DNA from 4 places in the Bradyrhizobium sp. Bra64 genome. Region 3 is predicted to be linked to each of the others. Evidence: predicted binding sites of a transcription regulator. Region 3 holds the regulator's gene; each other region holds the start of a gene.
The links. Region 3 encodes LexA, which represses DNA repair genes until DNA is damaged. Its sites were predicted from a motif close to TGTTCNNNNTGTGTTCNG; they were not measured.
Positions count from the first base shown of each region.

Region 1: a site for LexA is predicted at 1,577-1,594, ahead of NR187_RS24440 (PA0069 family radical SAM protein). Genes of this name have one in related genera too.
Region 2: a site for LexA is predicted at 2,039-2,056, ahead of uvrA (excinuclease ABC subunit UvrA). Genes of this name have one in related genera too.
Region 4: a site for LexA is predicted at 1,385-1,402, ahead of NR187_RS12225 (DUF3072 domain-containing protein). Genes of this name have one in related genera too.

Region 1 is NZ_JALJRD010000009.1:157,121-160,168, forward strand. It holds gene NR187_RS24435 (phosphoketolase) at 1-1,405, opposite strand, end outside; gene NR187_RS24440 (PA0069 family radical SAM protein) at 1,616-2,779, shown strand; gene NR187_RS24445 (VOC family protein) at 2,804-3,048, shown strand, end outside.
Region 2 is NZ_JALJRD010000003.1:53,019-56,066, forward strand. It holds gene uvrA (excinuclease ABC subunit UvrA) at 1-1,942, opposite strand, end outside; gene NR187_RS12615 (outer membrane protein) at 2,220-2,909, opposite strand.
Region 3 is NZ_JALJRD010000005.1:330,931-333,978, reverse strand. It holds gene glp (gephyrin-like molybdotransferase Glp) at 1-495, shown strand, start outside; gene lexA (transcriptional repressor LexA) at 672-1,373, shown strand; gene NR187_RS18510 (hypothetical protein) at 1,958-2,395, shown strand; gene NR187_RS18505 (GAF domain-containing protein) at 2,622-3,048, shown strand, end outside.
Region 4 is NZ_JALJRD010000002.1:1,012,912-1,015,959, forward strand. It holds gene NR187_RS12200 (hypothetical protein) at 1-35, opposite strand, end outside; gene NR187_RS12205 (hypothetical protein) at 177-434, shown strand; gene NR187_RS12210 (hypothetical protein) at 530-766, shown strand; gene NR187_RS12215 (hypothetical protein) at 901-1,083, opposite strand; gene NR187_RS12220 (hypothetical protein) at 1,102-1,323, opposite strand; gene NR187_RS12225 (DUF3072 domain-containing protein) at 1,439-1,633, shown strand; gene NR187_RS12230 (DUF6496 domain-containing protein) at 1,723-2,022, shown strand; gene NR187_RS12235 (hypothetical protein) at 2,028-2,390, opposite strand; gene NR187_RS12240 (Do family serine endopeptidase) at 2,660-3,048, opposite strand, start outside.

The DNA of each region.
Region 1 (3,048 bases), on a different contig from region 3:
AGAGATGCTCGCTCAGGACTTCCATCACGCGTCCGTCCTGCGCGAGATGCACGTCGTAGGATTCGATCGGCTCCATCCAGACGCGTTCGGTCGCCTCGAACAGCGCGTCCAGCCGGTTTGACGCGGTCTCGTCCGGGCCCATGATACGGAAGTTACGCGCCTCGGCGTTGAGGCGGATGACGTCACGCAGGAATTTGCCGAGTTCGCGGGTTGCTTCGCCGGTAACGGCGCCGGGCTGCGGTACCTCGACCGCAAAGCTGCGAAAATCCGGCAGCTTCAGCTCCTTCTTCAGGAGGCCGCCATTGGCGTGCGGGTTGGCGCCCATGCGGCGGATGCCTTCGGGCGCCAGTGCCTGGAGCTCGGGGATGAGTGCGCCGCCGGCATCGAACAGCTTTTCCGGCTCGTAGCTGCGCATCCAGTCTTCGAGGATCTTCAGATGCGCCGGATTCTCGCGGCAGCCTGCGACCGGCACCTGATGCGCACGCCAGAAGCCTTCGACCTTCTTGCCGTCGACCTCTTTCGGGCCCGTCCAGCCCTTCGGGCTGCGCAGCACGATCATCGGCCAGCGCGGCCGCTCGACGCTGTTGCGGCCGTCGCGGGCGTGCTGCTGGATCGAGCGGATGCTGGCGAACGCGACATCGAGCGCATCGGCCATGGCCTGGTGCATCAGCCTGGGATCGTCGCCCTCGACGAATAGCGGCTCGTGGCCGAGCCCGCGGAACAGGTCGCGGATTTCTTCGTCGCGCATCCGCCCGAGCACAGTCGGGTTGGCGATCTTGTAGCCGTTGAGATGCAGGATCGGCAGCACCGCGCCGTCATGGACGGGATTGAGGAATTTGTTGGAGTGCCAGGAGGCCGCGAGCGGGCCGGTCTCGGCCTCGCCGTCACCGACGACACAGGCGACGATCAGGTCGGGATTGTCGAATGCCGCGCCATAGGCGTGCACCAGCGCGTAGCCAAGCTCGCCGCCTTCGTGGATCGACCCCGGCGTTTCCGGCGCTACGTGGCTCGGAATGCCGCCGGAGAAGGAGAACTGCCGGAACAGCTTGCGCAACCCGTCCGTATCGCGCGCGATATCAGGATAGATCTCGCTGTAGCTGCCCTCGAGATAGGTGTTGGCGACCATGCCCGGCCCGCCATGGCCGGGGCCACAGACATAGAGCACGCTCAGGTCCAGCGCGCGGATGGCGCGGTTGAGATGGACGTAGATGAAGTTCAGGCCGGGCGTCGTGCCCCAATGGCCGAGCAAACGCGGCTTGATGTGCTCGGGCCGCAAGGGCTCGCGCAGCAGCGGGTTGTCGAGCAGGTAGATTTGCCCGACGGAGAGGTAGTTCGCGGCGCGCCAGTAGCGATCGAGCAGATCGAGGTCGCCGCTCGCCGCGGCCGATTGTCGTTGATTTGTCATGTTCTTGCCGACCTTCACCCAGCGATTGTCACCAACATTGATCTGCGGCGATTGATCCCTGGCCTGCATCAAACGAAATCGACACGACGGGCGTGTTGCGTGAGGTCAAGGACGCCCGCCGCAAATTTAGGCGGCTACTGTGCATGGGGTTGTTTTGCAGTTTTTTGTTTACGTTCTTGATTTGTTCCTTCGGCGTGCTATCTTGGCTTCATGAGTCCAGCATCCTCTCATGCTCTCAAGCACCCGCCGGTCACGGCGCCCTCCGAGCCGGCGGGTGCGCTTTCCGATTTTCCCGAGCTCGCTGTTGCCATCGACAAGCAGCGCAGGCGAGGGCGGGGCGCGCAGTCCAACGCCAGCGGCCGCTATGAGGCCGAGGCCCGCGTCGCCTTCGACGACGGCTGGCAGAGCCTGGAAGAGCTGCCGCCGTTCAAGACCATTGTCGGCGTCGACACCTCGCGCAAGGTGATCACCCGCAACGAATCCCCCGACATCGGCTTCGACCGCTCGATCAATCCCTATCGCGGCTGCGAGCACGGCTGCGTCTATTGCTTCGCGCGGCCGACCCATGCCTATCTCGGCCTGTCCCCGGGGCTCGACTTCGAGTCGAAGCTGTTCGTGAAGCCCGAGGCGCCTTCGCTGCTCGAGAAGGAGCTTGCGGCGCCCGGCTACGAGCCGCGGATGATCGCGATCGGCACCAACACCGATCCCTATCAGCCGATCGAGCGCGAGCGCAAAATCATGCGCAGCATTCTCGAGGTGCTGGAGCGCGCCGGCCATCCCGTCGGCATCGTCACCAAGTCGGCGCTGGTCGTGCGCGACATCGATATTCTCGCGCGCATGGCCAGGCGCAACCTCGCCAAGGTCGGGATCTCCGTCACCTCGCTCGATCCGAAGCTGGCGCGCACCATGGAGCCGCGGGCGTCGACGCCGCCGAAGCGGCTGGAGGCGCTGAAGCAACTCTCCGAGGCCGGCATCCCGACAACGGTGATGGTCGCGCCCGTGATCCCCGCGCTGAACGACTCCGAGATCGAGCGCATCCTGGATGCCGCCGCCCATGCCGGCGTCAAGGAAGCTTCCTACGTGCTGCTGCGGCTGCCGCTGGAGGTGCGCGACCTCTTCCGCGAATGGCTGATGGCCAACTATCCGGACCGCTACCGCCACGTCTTCACCCTGATCCGCGATATGCGCGGCGGCCGCGACTACGATGCGAAATGGGGCGAGCGGATGAAGGGCACCGGACCGATGGCCTGGACCATCGGCCGCCGCTTCGAGATCGCCTGCGACAGGCTAGGTCTCAACAAGCGGCGCTCTAGGCTGACGACGGACCATTTTGCCAAGCCGCAGCGGAACGGCGATCAGCTCAGCCTGTTCTGAGCGGGAAGTGGACGGAGGCTCAGCGTGAGTCAAAAACTTCCGGCCCCGGTGCCGCGGCTCACCGTCATCACGCTCGGCGTCGGCGACATCCGCGCCAGCATCTCCTTTTACGATGCGCTCGGCTTCTCGCGCCGACTGAAGGCAACTGGCGATGCCGTTGCGTTCTACGATACCGGTGGCCCCGTGCTCGCGCTGTTTCCGTGGTGCGAGCTCGCGGCCGATGCCGAATTGCCGGACCAGCCGAGGCCATCGACCTTCCGAGGCATCAC
Region 2 (3,048 bases), on a different contig from region 3:
GATGGTTCGGTGGGCGCCGCTCCGGCACCTCGACCTCGAGCTCGCCGGTGAGGTACTTGCCGGTCAGCGATTTCGGGTTTCGCATGATCTCGGCGGGCGTGCCTTCGGCGACGATGTTGCCGCCATGCATGCCGGCGCCCGGGCCGATGTCGAGCACGTAGTCGGCCAGCAGGATCGCGTCCTCGTCATGCTCGACCACGATCACGGTGTTGCCGAGGTCGCGCAGGCGCTTGAGGGTGTCGAGCAGGCGCGCGTTGTCGCGCTGGTGCAGGCCGATCGAGGGCTCGTCGAGCACGTAGAGCACGCCGGTCAGGCCCGAGCCGATTTGCGAGGCGAGGCGGATGCGCTGGCTCTCGCCGCCGGACAGCGTGCCGGAGGAGCGGGACAGGGTGAGATAGTTGAGGCCGACGTCGAGCAGGAAGGTGAGTCGCTCGCGGATCTCCTTGAGGATGCGGCCGGCGATCTCGTTCTGCTGCGTGTTCAGCGCCTCCGGCACGGTCTCGAACCATGCACCGGCGCCTTTGACGGACAGCTCCGAGATGTCGCCGATATGCTTGCCGCCGATCTTGACGCAGAGCGCCTCGGGCTTGAGCCGGAAACCGTTGCAGCCGCCGCAGGGCACGTCGTGGAAATATTTCGCCAGCTCCTCGCGCGCCCACTCGCTCTCGGTCTCGCGGTAGCGGCGGTCGATGTTGGTGATGACGCCCTCGAACGGCTTCTTGGTGTCGTAGGAGCGGACCCCGTCCTCGTAGGAGAACTTGATCTCGTCCTCGCCGGAGCCATGCAGGATCGCGTTCTGCGTCTTCTTGGGCAGATCCTTCCATTTGGTGGTCAGCGTGAACTTGTAGTGCTTGCCGAGCGCCGTCAGCGTCTGCGTGTAGTAGGGCGACGACGATTTGGCCCAGGGCGCGATCGCGCCCTTGCCGATCGCGAGCTCCTTGTCGGGGATGACGAGGTCTTCGTCGACATGCTGCTCGACGCCGAGGCCGCCGCAGGCAGGACAGGCGCCGTAGGGGTTGTTGAAGGAGAACAGGCGCGGCTCGATCTCGGGGATGGTGAAACCCGAGACCGGGCAGGCGAACTTTTCCGAGAACAGGATGCGCTCTGGCCCGCTCTTGTCGTGAATCTTCGCGGTCTTCTTTTTCTCTTTCTCTTCCGCGGGAGCGGCCGCCGGCGCGTCGGCGAACTCGACGACGGCAAGGCCTTCGGCCAGCTTCAGCGCGGTCTCGAAGCTCTCGGCGAGGCGCTGGCCGATGTCGGCGCGCACCACGATGCGGTCGACGACGACGTCGATGTCGTGCGGGAACTTCTTGTCCAGCGTCGGCGCTTCCGCCAGTTCATGGAAGGTGCCGTCGATCTTGACGCGCTGAAAGCCCTTCTTGAGCCATTCGGCGAGCTCTTTCCTGTACTCGCCCTTGCGGCCGCGCACGACAGGCGCGAGCAGGTAGAGGCGGGTGCCTTCCGGCAGCGCCAGCACGCGGTCGACCATCTGGGAGACGGTCTGGCTTTCGATCGGAAGGCCCGTGGCCGGCGAATAGGGCACGCCGACGCGGGCCCAGAGCAGGCGCATGTAGTCGTAGATCTCGGTGACGGTGCCGACGGTCGAGCGCGGGTTCTTCGACGTCGTCTTCTGCTCGATCGAGATTGCCGGCGACAGGCCATCGATCTGGTCGACATCAGGCTTCTGCATCATTTCCAGGAACTGGCGCGCATAGGCCGACAGCGATTCGACGTAGCGGCGCTGGCCCTCGGCGTAGATGGTGTCGAATGCGAGCGAGGACTTGCCGGAGCCCGAGAGACCGGTGAACACCACGAGCTTGTCGCGGGGAATCTCGACGTCGACGTTCTTGAGGTTGTGCTCGCGCGCGCCACGGATCGTAATTGCGCGCAGGTGTGATCCCGCGTTCTGTTGTTGGCGCTTCGCCTTGATCACTTCATCCATCCTGGTGGTCCTCAAGGAATCCCAAAGGCGCGCGATCGCGCCAACGTTGAAGGCGCGCTTCGCCCGGAACCGGGATCGGCGCCGATGGGTATGTCAGCGAACGTAGGAAGAACGAGCACGGATTTCCAGTGGGACTTGCGAATCGTCAACGGATTGTTGGCGCGCTGGCGGCATCTGGCAGGAGCACGTGCGCGGAACTGCGCGGGGACCGGCCGGTCAAACAAAAAGGCCGGCGCAAGGCCGGCCTTTCGTAACACGATGGCGTTGGAGGCGAAGATCAGTACTTCGCGACCACCGGGCCCCCGAAGTGATAGTTCACGCCGACCTGCACGGTGTGGAAGTTGAGCGTGCCGGTGGGCAGGGCGCCCGAGAAGTAGCTCTCGCCGCCGAGGCTGCGATAGAGGTACTCGCCCTTGACCGACCACTGCGGCGCGAAGAATGCTTCGATGCCCGCACCGACGGTCCAGCCGGAGTGCCACTTGCTGTCCGAAGCGGTCACGCCGAGCGCGGAGAGGGTGATCTTGTTGTCGATCCAGGCGTAACCACCGGTGCCGTAGAACAGGACGTTGTTGACGGCCCAGCCGAGGCGGCCGCGCACGGTGCCCATCGCGTCGGTCTTCGAGGTCGCGGTTGCGGTCACGACGCCGAAGCCGGGAACGACGGTGGCGCCGGTCGCGGTGGCGCTGACGTCAGCCCAGGCGCCATCGGCCTCGACGCCGAACACTACGTTGCCGGTCTGCCAGTTGTAGCCGGCGGTGCCGCCGACGAAGCCACCCTTCATCTTCGGGTCGCCGGAAGCGTTTTCCCAGGCGCCGCCGCCGACGATACCGAGGTAGAAGCCGGTCCAGTTGTAGACCGAAGCCATAGCCACCGGGGCCTTGGTGTAGGGGCGAGCCGCCAGATCAGCGGCCGAAGCCGGAGCGGCAAGTGCGAACAAACAGGCCGAAGCCAACAAAACCTTCTTCATTTTCGATCTAATCCCAGTCCCAGTTTCTGTTTGTGCCTTCCACGATCGGGAAGGGGTATCGGACGCTCTCGTCCAACTGATGTCGTGCTTACACCAGCAAAGCCGCAAGTTGTGTGTCCCATCAGCCACAGCAGCCTGA
Region 3 (3,048 bases):
GGCGCAGACGTCCTCATCACTACCGGCGGCGCATCGGTCGGCGACCACGATCTGGTCCAGCAGGCGCTGAGGGACGAAGCCGTCGCGATGGCCTTCTGGAAGATCGCGATGCGGCCGGGCAAGCCGATGATGCATGGACGGCTCGGCGCGATGGCTGTGATCGGCCTGCCCGGCAATCCCGTGTCGTCCTATGTGTGCGCCTTCCTGTTCATGGTGCCGCTGATTCGCGCGTTGTCGGGCCGGGCCGCAATTCATCATCACCGCGAGCGCGCCGTGCTCGGCCGCGACGTCGGCGCCAACGACCAGCGCGAGGACTATCTGCGCGCACGTCTGGAGCAGCGCGACGACGGCACGCTCGTCGCCCTTCCCGTCAGCCATCAGGATTCTTCGTTGCTTGCGAATCTCGCTGCGGCACAGGCACTTCTCGTGCGCGCACCGTTCGCGCCGAAAGCCGAGGCGGGCTCGCCTTGCGAAGTGTTGCGGCTCCCCGTCTGAGCGTCCCGCCAATGCGCGTTCCGCGAACTTTGCTCTGTTCACGGTAAATTAAGCAGTTGCGGAACATGTATCGAACATATAGTGTCCGTTCATGATTTGTTTCGAGCATGTCGCGGCATATTGCTGAATTCAGCGTCTCGGAATCGAACGACATCAACCGGGGGACTTAGGTCGAGATGTTAACGCGCAAACAATACGAGCTTCTGCGGTTCATCAGTGAACGTCTGAAGGAAAGCGGCGTGCCGCCTTCTTTCGACGAGATGAAGGATGCGCTCGACTTGCGCTCGAAGTCGGGCATCCACCGCCTGATCACGGCGCTCGAGGAGCGCGGGTTCATCCGTCGCCTCCCCAACCGCGCCCGCGCGATCGAAGTCATCAAGCTGCCCGAGCTCCAGGCGGCCGCCGGCAGCCGCCGCGGCTTCACGCCGAGCGTCATCGAGGGCAACCTCGGCAAGGTCCGCGCGAGCTCAAGCCTGTCTGCCGACGAGGGCGAACGTCCCGTTGCCGTGCCGGTAATGGGCCGCATCGCGGCCGGCACGCCGATCGAGGCGTTGCAAACCCGCAGCCATACCATCAGCGTACCGCCTGACATGCTCGGCTCGGGCGAGCATTACGCGCTCGAAGTGCGCGGCGATTCCATGGTCGAGGCCGGCATCCTCGACGGCGACATGGCGCTGATCCAGCGCAACGAGAGTGCCGATACCGGCGACATCGTGGTGGCGCTGATCGACGACGAGGAAGCGACGCTCAAGCGCTTCCGCCGTCGCGGCGCCTCGATCGCGCTCGAGCCCGCCAACGCGGCCTATGAGGTGCGCATCCTGCCGCCCAACAGGGTGAAGATTCAGGGCAAGCTGATCGGCCTGTACCGGAAATACTGATACCGGAAAGTATCCGGCGCATCCGCGCTCGCATGAGCAACGATCGCCATCAACGATTGGAGCGGACGATTGTCCGCTCCCGCTGGGTAGTCTTTCTGGTTTCGCGCAGATTATCCGGCCCCTCCTCCGGCGCTTCATCCTCGGCACGCCGCATGAAGCAGCACCGCTTCGCGGCCTCAGCAGCTCGAGGAAACAGCCATGCGCCAGATCGTCTTGAGCACAGTCGCGGCGGCGCTGATCGCAGTATCAGCGTCGCAAGCCGCCGCACAACCGCCTCGCCCTGTCTGCAAAGGTGGCGGTTAGCGAACGAGCCCGCGCCGGCCGCAATGCAATTGCCTGCCGTCGCAACCGAGCTGGCATTATTCGGGATGGTCGGCCCCCTCAGGGCGCTGACACGCGCCTGCAGAATGCACGGGACGAGGCTTTGTTCCTATTGGATTCGGGAAAGTTAATGTGATCGTGGCCTGCGGATCCCAGCCGCAGATTTGCCTACAACCAAGCAGACCGTTGCGTGCTTGAACTCTGATAGAGGCCTGCGCCTCGATAAGAGACGCGGGTCGCTGTCTTCGCAAGAGGAGCACCCGATGTGTGACTACAGCCTGCATGCCGTCGCGTCGCGCCCCGCCGAAGTCGGCGAGACGATCGTCACGACAACCTTCCGCGGCACCTCCACGCGCGGCTTTGCGTCCGCAGCCGATCCGACAGTTGCCGTCTGCCTGCTGCCGGGAACGGAGCTCGCCTTTGCCGACAACGTCCGCTACGACAATCGCTGGATCTGGACGCGCACCATCAATTCCCGCGTCGGGAAGTTCGGCAAGATCGATCCGCACATTCCCGATCGCCATCATGACGCGATCGAATTCCCCGACGGTAAATACGTGCTGGTAACGCAGCTCGTTGAAGGCCAGCACGCAACCGTGCTGCAACTGCCGGTGACGCAGCAGCCGGCCGGCGAACGCGAGCACAAGCCGCAGATCACTGCCGACAGACAGCCGACGATTACCCGGCTGCCGATCGGCTGAACACGGCCGCTTCCGGCCGCAAGGTCGGAGGCCAGGATCGAATTGCCATCGCCGGCCGTGGCCGGCGAGACGGTATGGCTTGCGCCCCGCGAAATCCGATCGGATCGACCAAGCCGTTGCGCTTTTCCCGCCGCACGAAGTTTGAGCCGCCCTGCCTGAATTTTGAACGTCCGCCACACAGCCAAATGACCGATGCTGTCAAGGCTTGAGACGGCGGACATGCTCGATGAAAACCTTCATTCGCGTCGTTGAACTCTGGGTGCCGGACCGGACGCGCATGCGGCTGGAGTTCGGTGGCGGCCTCTACGGCGAAGGGCTGTCCGCGTTCAAGGCCATCAGCGAAGGCTTGCATTTCGGATATGACGAGGGCCTTCCCGGCAAGGCCTGGGCCTCCGGCCACCCCGTGATCCTCACCAAATTCGCCAACTCCTATTTCAAGCGTACCGATCAGGCCCTCGCAGCCGGCCTCACCTGTGGGGTGGCGGTGCCCGTGTTCGCCGGCGAATTCCTCCAGGCCGTCATGGTGCTGTTCTGCGGTGAAGAAGAGGCCCATGTCGGCGCGATCGAGCTCTGGCACAACGACCCTGTCGTCTCCCACGAGATGGGGCTCGTCGACGGCTACTACGGCACCGCCGACATGTTCGAATTCAACT
Region 4 (3,048 bases), on a different contig from region 3:
GCCAGCGAGCGGTAAAGAAAGACTACCTTGCCCATATCGGATGTTCCCGTGTTGTGGCGTTCATCCTCGCAGGCCCGGCATGAACGTCGGATGAAGCGGGCAATGACAATTCCTCCATCCGGATGGAACCAGCGGATATCGTCTGCGTTCGTATGCCAGATCGGGATGCAGTTCCCATGCGCGCGAAAAAGTCGTCGGACCTGATCTCTCCCACCGGGCTCATCAAGCTGATGACACATGCGCTGATGGGGGCAGCGCTCGGCCTTGTTTTCGGCCTCGCGCTCATTCTCTCCAATCCGGCCGTCGCCAACCTGCTGAGTCATGGCGGAACCCAGGCCGTCGTAGTGTTCGCCCTCACCCTGGTGACGACGTTCGCGATCGGCGCGACGCTCACCGGCGCCGTATTCATCCTCGTAGAGAACAAGCAATCTTGAAGCACGCGTGAGGGGCGAAATTCTCTTTGTCCGGAACTCCCGCGCCGAATGGCGGTTGGCTGCCTGCGTCAATTTAACTCAGGGAGTTCCCGCGCATGAAGTCGACCAAGCTCGCCCTCGCAATGATGTTGGCAACCGGCCTCGCCGCGGCGCCGTTCGCAGTGCAGGCCAAATCGCACAAGGCGAAACATGGATCCTCGATGTCATCGTCGTCGCAGACCACGGGCGCCAACACGAAATCCAGCGGTGCTGCCAATCCCTCGAGCCAAGGCAATGTCGGCCCGGGCACCAATCAGGCCGGCAGTGTGAACACGCCGAGCAGCTCGAAATAAGTGGATTCGCAACCGAGAAGGCCCCGCCACGGCGGGGCTTTCTTGTCACCGTGAAGCACGGCGTTCCTGTCGGCATCCGACATCGATGATCGCCACGCGAATCGAGCGTGCGCACGCTTTTGCTGCGTCGGATGTCAGGGAGCGTCCGAAGAACATGCCTTGACGAGGTGTTCGAGCCTGGCCCGCTTGCGCGCGATCAACAATTGGGCCGCAGCATCGTCGAGCGCCTCGCGCCGCAACTGCCGGATCGCGGAGCCCAGTTCGAGAATTTCGGCGCGTAATTTCAGAATCCGGTAGGCGTCCGGGTCTTCCTCCACCGCGCGCTCCCAAAATTCTCAGCGGCGCGCGATTACGCGCAGGGGGTTGCCTGATGTCTTCGCGGAACGAACGCGTACCCTGTCGCGGACATTCGGCAGGACATCGCCGCCACCTGCAGCCTTCCATTCGCCAATCAGCAGGTTGATTTTCCGGCGCAGATCCATCTGCGCCGAGGCCTTCTCTGCGCAGTCGCGATCGCGGTCGACCAGCTCGCGCACGGACGCCTCGACATCGGCCATCTCTAGCCTCAAGGCGCTGATTTTGCGTCGAATTTCATTAATTCTGTTGTCCATGGCTTGTTAGAACAAAATAAGAACATATAGTCAAGCCACGATTTCAGGACGGAGACGCGACATGCAGGTTCAGGGTAAATACGACGCCAGGGCTTTCCTCGCCGAGCAGATGACCAGGGCGCAAGGCCTCAGGCTGAAACGGCTGAGCGAGGAGGCGTATCAACCCGCGCAATATGCGCGGGGTCTGTCCTTCGGCGAGGCGGCACGGCGCATCCAGGTGCTGGAAGCCGAGATCGAATTGGCGAATTCCTTCTAGGCTGCATCGCGCATCCGGAACGCTGCCTGCCCGGTTTCGGAACCATGCCATTCCCGGATGGTTCTCCTCGGCCAAAGGGAGAACAATGCATGGCGCGCAAGGCAAAGAAACGCCGCTACTCACGTAGCTCCGGCAGCGATGTCGAAAGCGAGATGCGACGCTACAAGAAGGGCACCGCAAAGAGCGGGCCCGGCGGTCGTGGCGGACGCGTGAAGAACCGCAAGCAGGCGATCGCGATCGGACTGTCGAAGGCGCGCAAGAAAGGCAAGAAGGTCCCGAAGAAGGCCTCGAAGCAGAAGACTGCCAGGAAAACTGCCAAGAAGACATCCAATAAGACTTCGAAGAATACTTCGAAGCCGAAGCGCAAATCCTCCAAACGGTCGCGCTGACTCTGTCAGATCATGCTGCCAGGCATGAAGCAGCGGATCGCAATGCCGAACGCGGTTTTCACCGGCCACACCATTGTGCGGCCGGCCCGGTTCGGCTCAGTGATCACGGCTTCGTCCGGTACCTCCACCCACTCGCCGTCGAGCCGCACGCGATAGTGCCCGTTGTGCGATTCCCAGTCGGGATCGGCGACGGCAAATCCATCCGCGTCCGAGCAGCACGGACCGAGATGGCTGCGCAGGCTGTCGAACCACGGCTTGAGGGGTGAGTCCGCGTAGCGGCCGTCGTCACGCCCGAGCGCGTTTCCGCCCCACAGCACGAACGGCGCCACGAGCAGCGCACTCCTCAGCGAGACCTTCAATCGATCCATGTCGGCACCGATCAAATGCGAACCACCGGCCGGCTCCACGAGGCGGCGGGAGGTTCCACGCTTTGCAACCGCTCGGCGGCTTCGTTGCCGCCGAGTCCTTGCACCATCTCGAAACTGTGGTGTGCGAACACGGCTTTTTCGGACGAACCGGGTCATCATCGCTGCCGTTAACGAGAATGTTATCTGCGGGCGCCCGGTCATCCTGAAGGCGAACGAGAGAAAGGCGGCCCGAGGGCCGCCTTTTTGATTTGCGCCGATCGAAATTCGACTTACGCGAGCGGCACCGCGACGAACCGGGTCGCCTCCGCGCTCCTCACCTGCAGCAGCACGCTGCGCTTGCCGGATGATTTCGCCTGCGCCAGCTCCGAGCGGACATCACCGATATTGGCGACGGCCTTGCCGCCGACATTGAGGATGACGTCGCCGGTCTGGATGCCGCGCTGCGCGGCCGGCCCTTCCGGATCGACTTCGGTGACGACCACGCCTTTCGGACCGGCGCCCTGCACGTCGCCGGCCGGAGCCAGACTGAGCCCGAGGCGCGGCGTGCCGGCGCCTGGCTGCGTCTTGCCGTCATCGGCCTTGCCGCTTCCCTGGGCCTGCCGATCGTTCGGCAACTCGCCGAGCGCGAGCGTCACCGTCTTGCTTCCGCCGTTGTGGA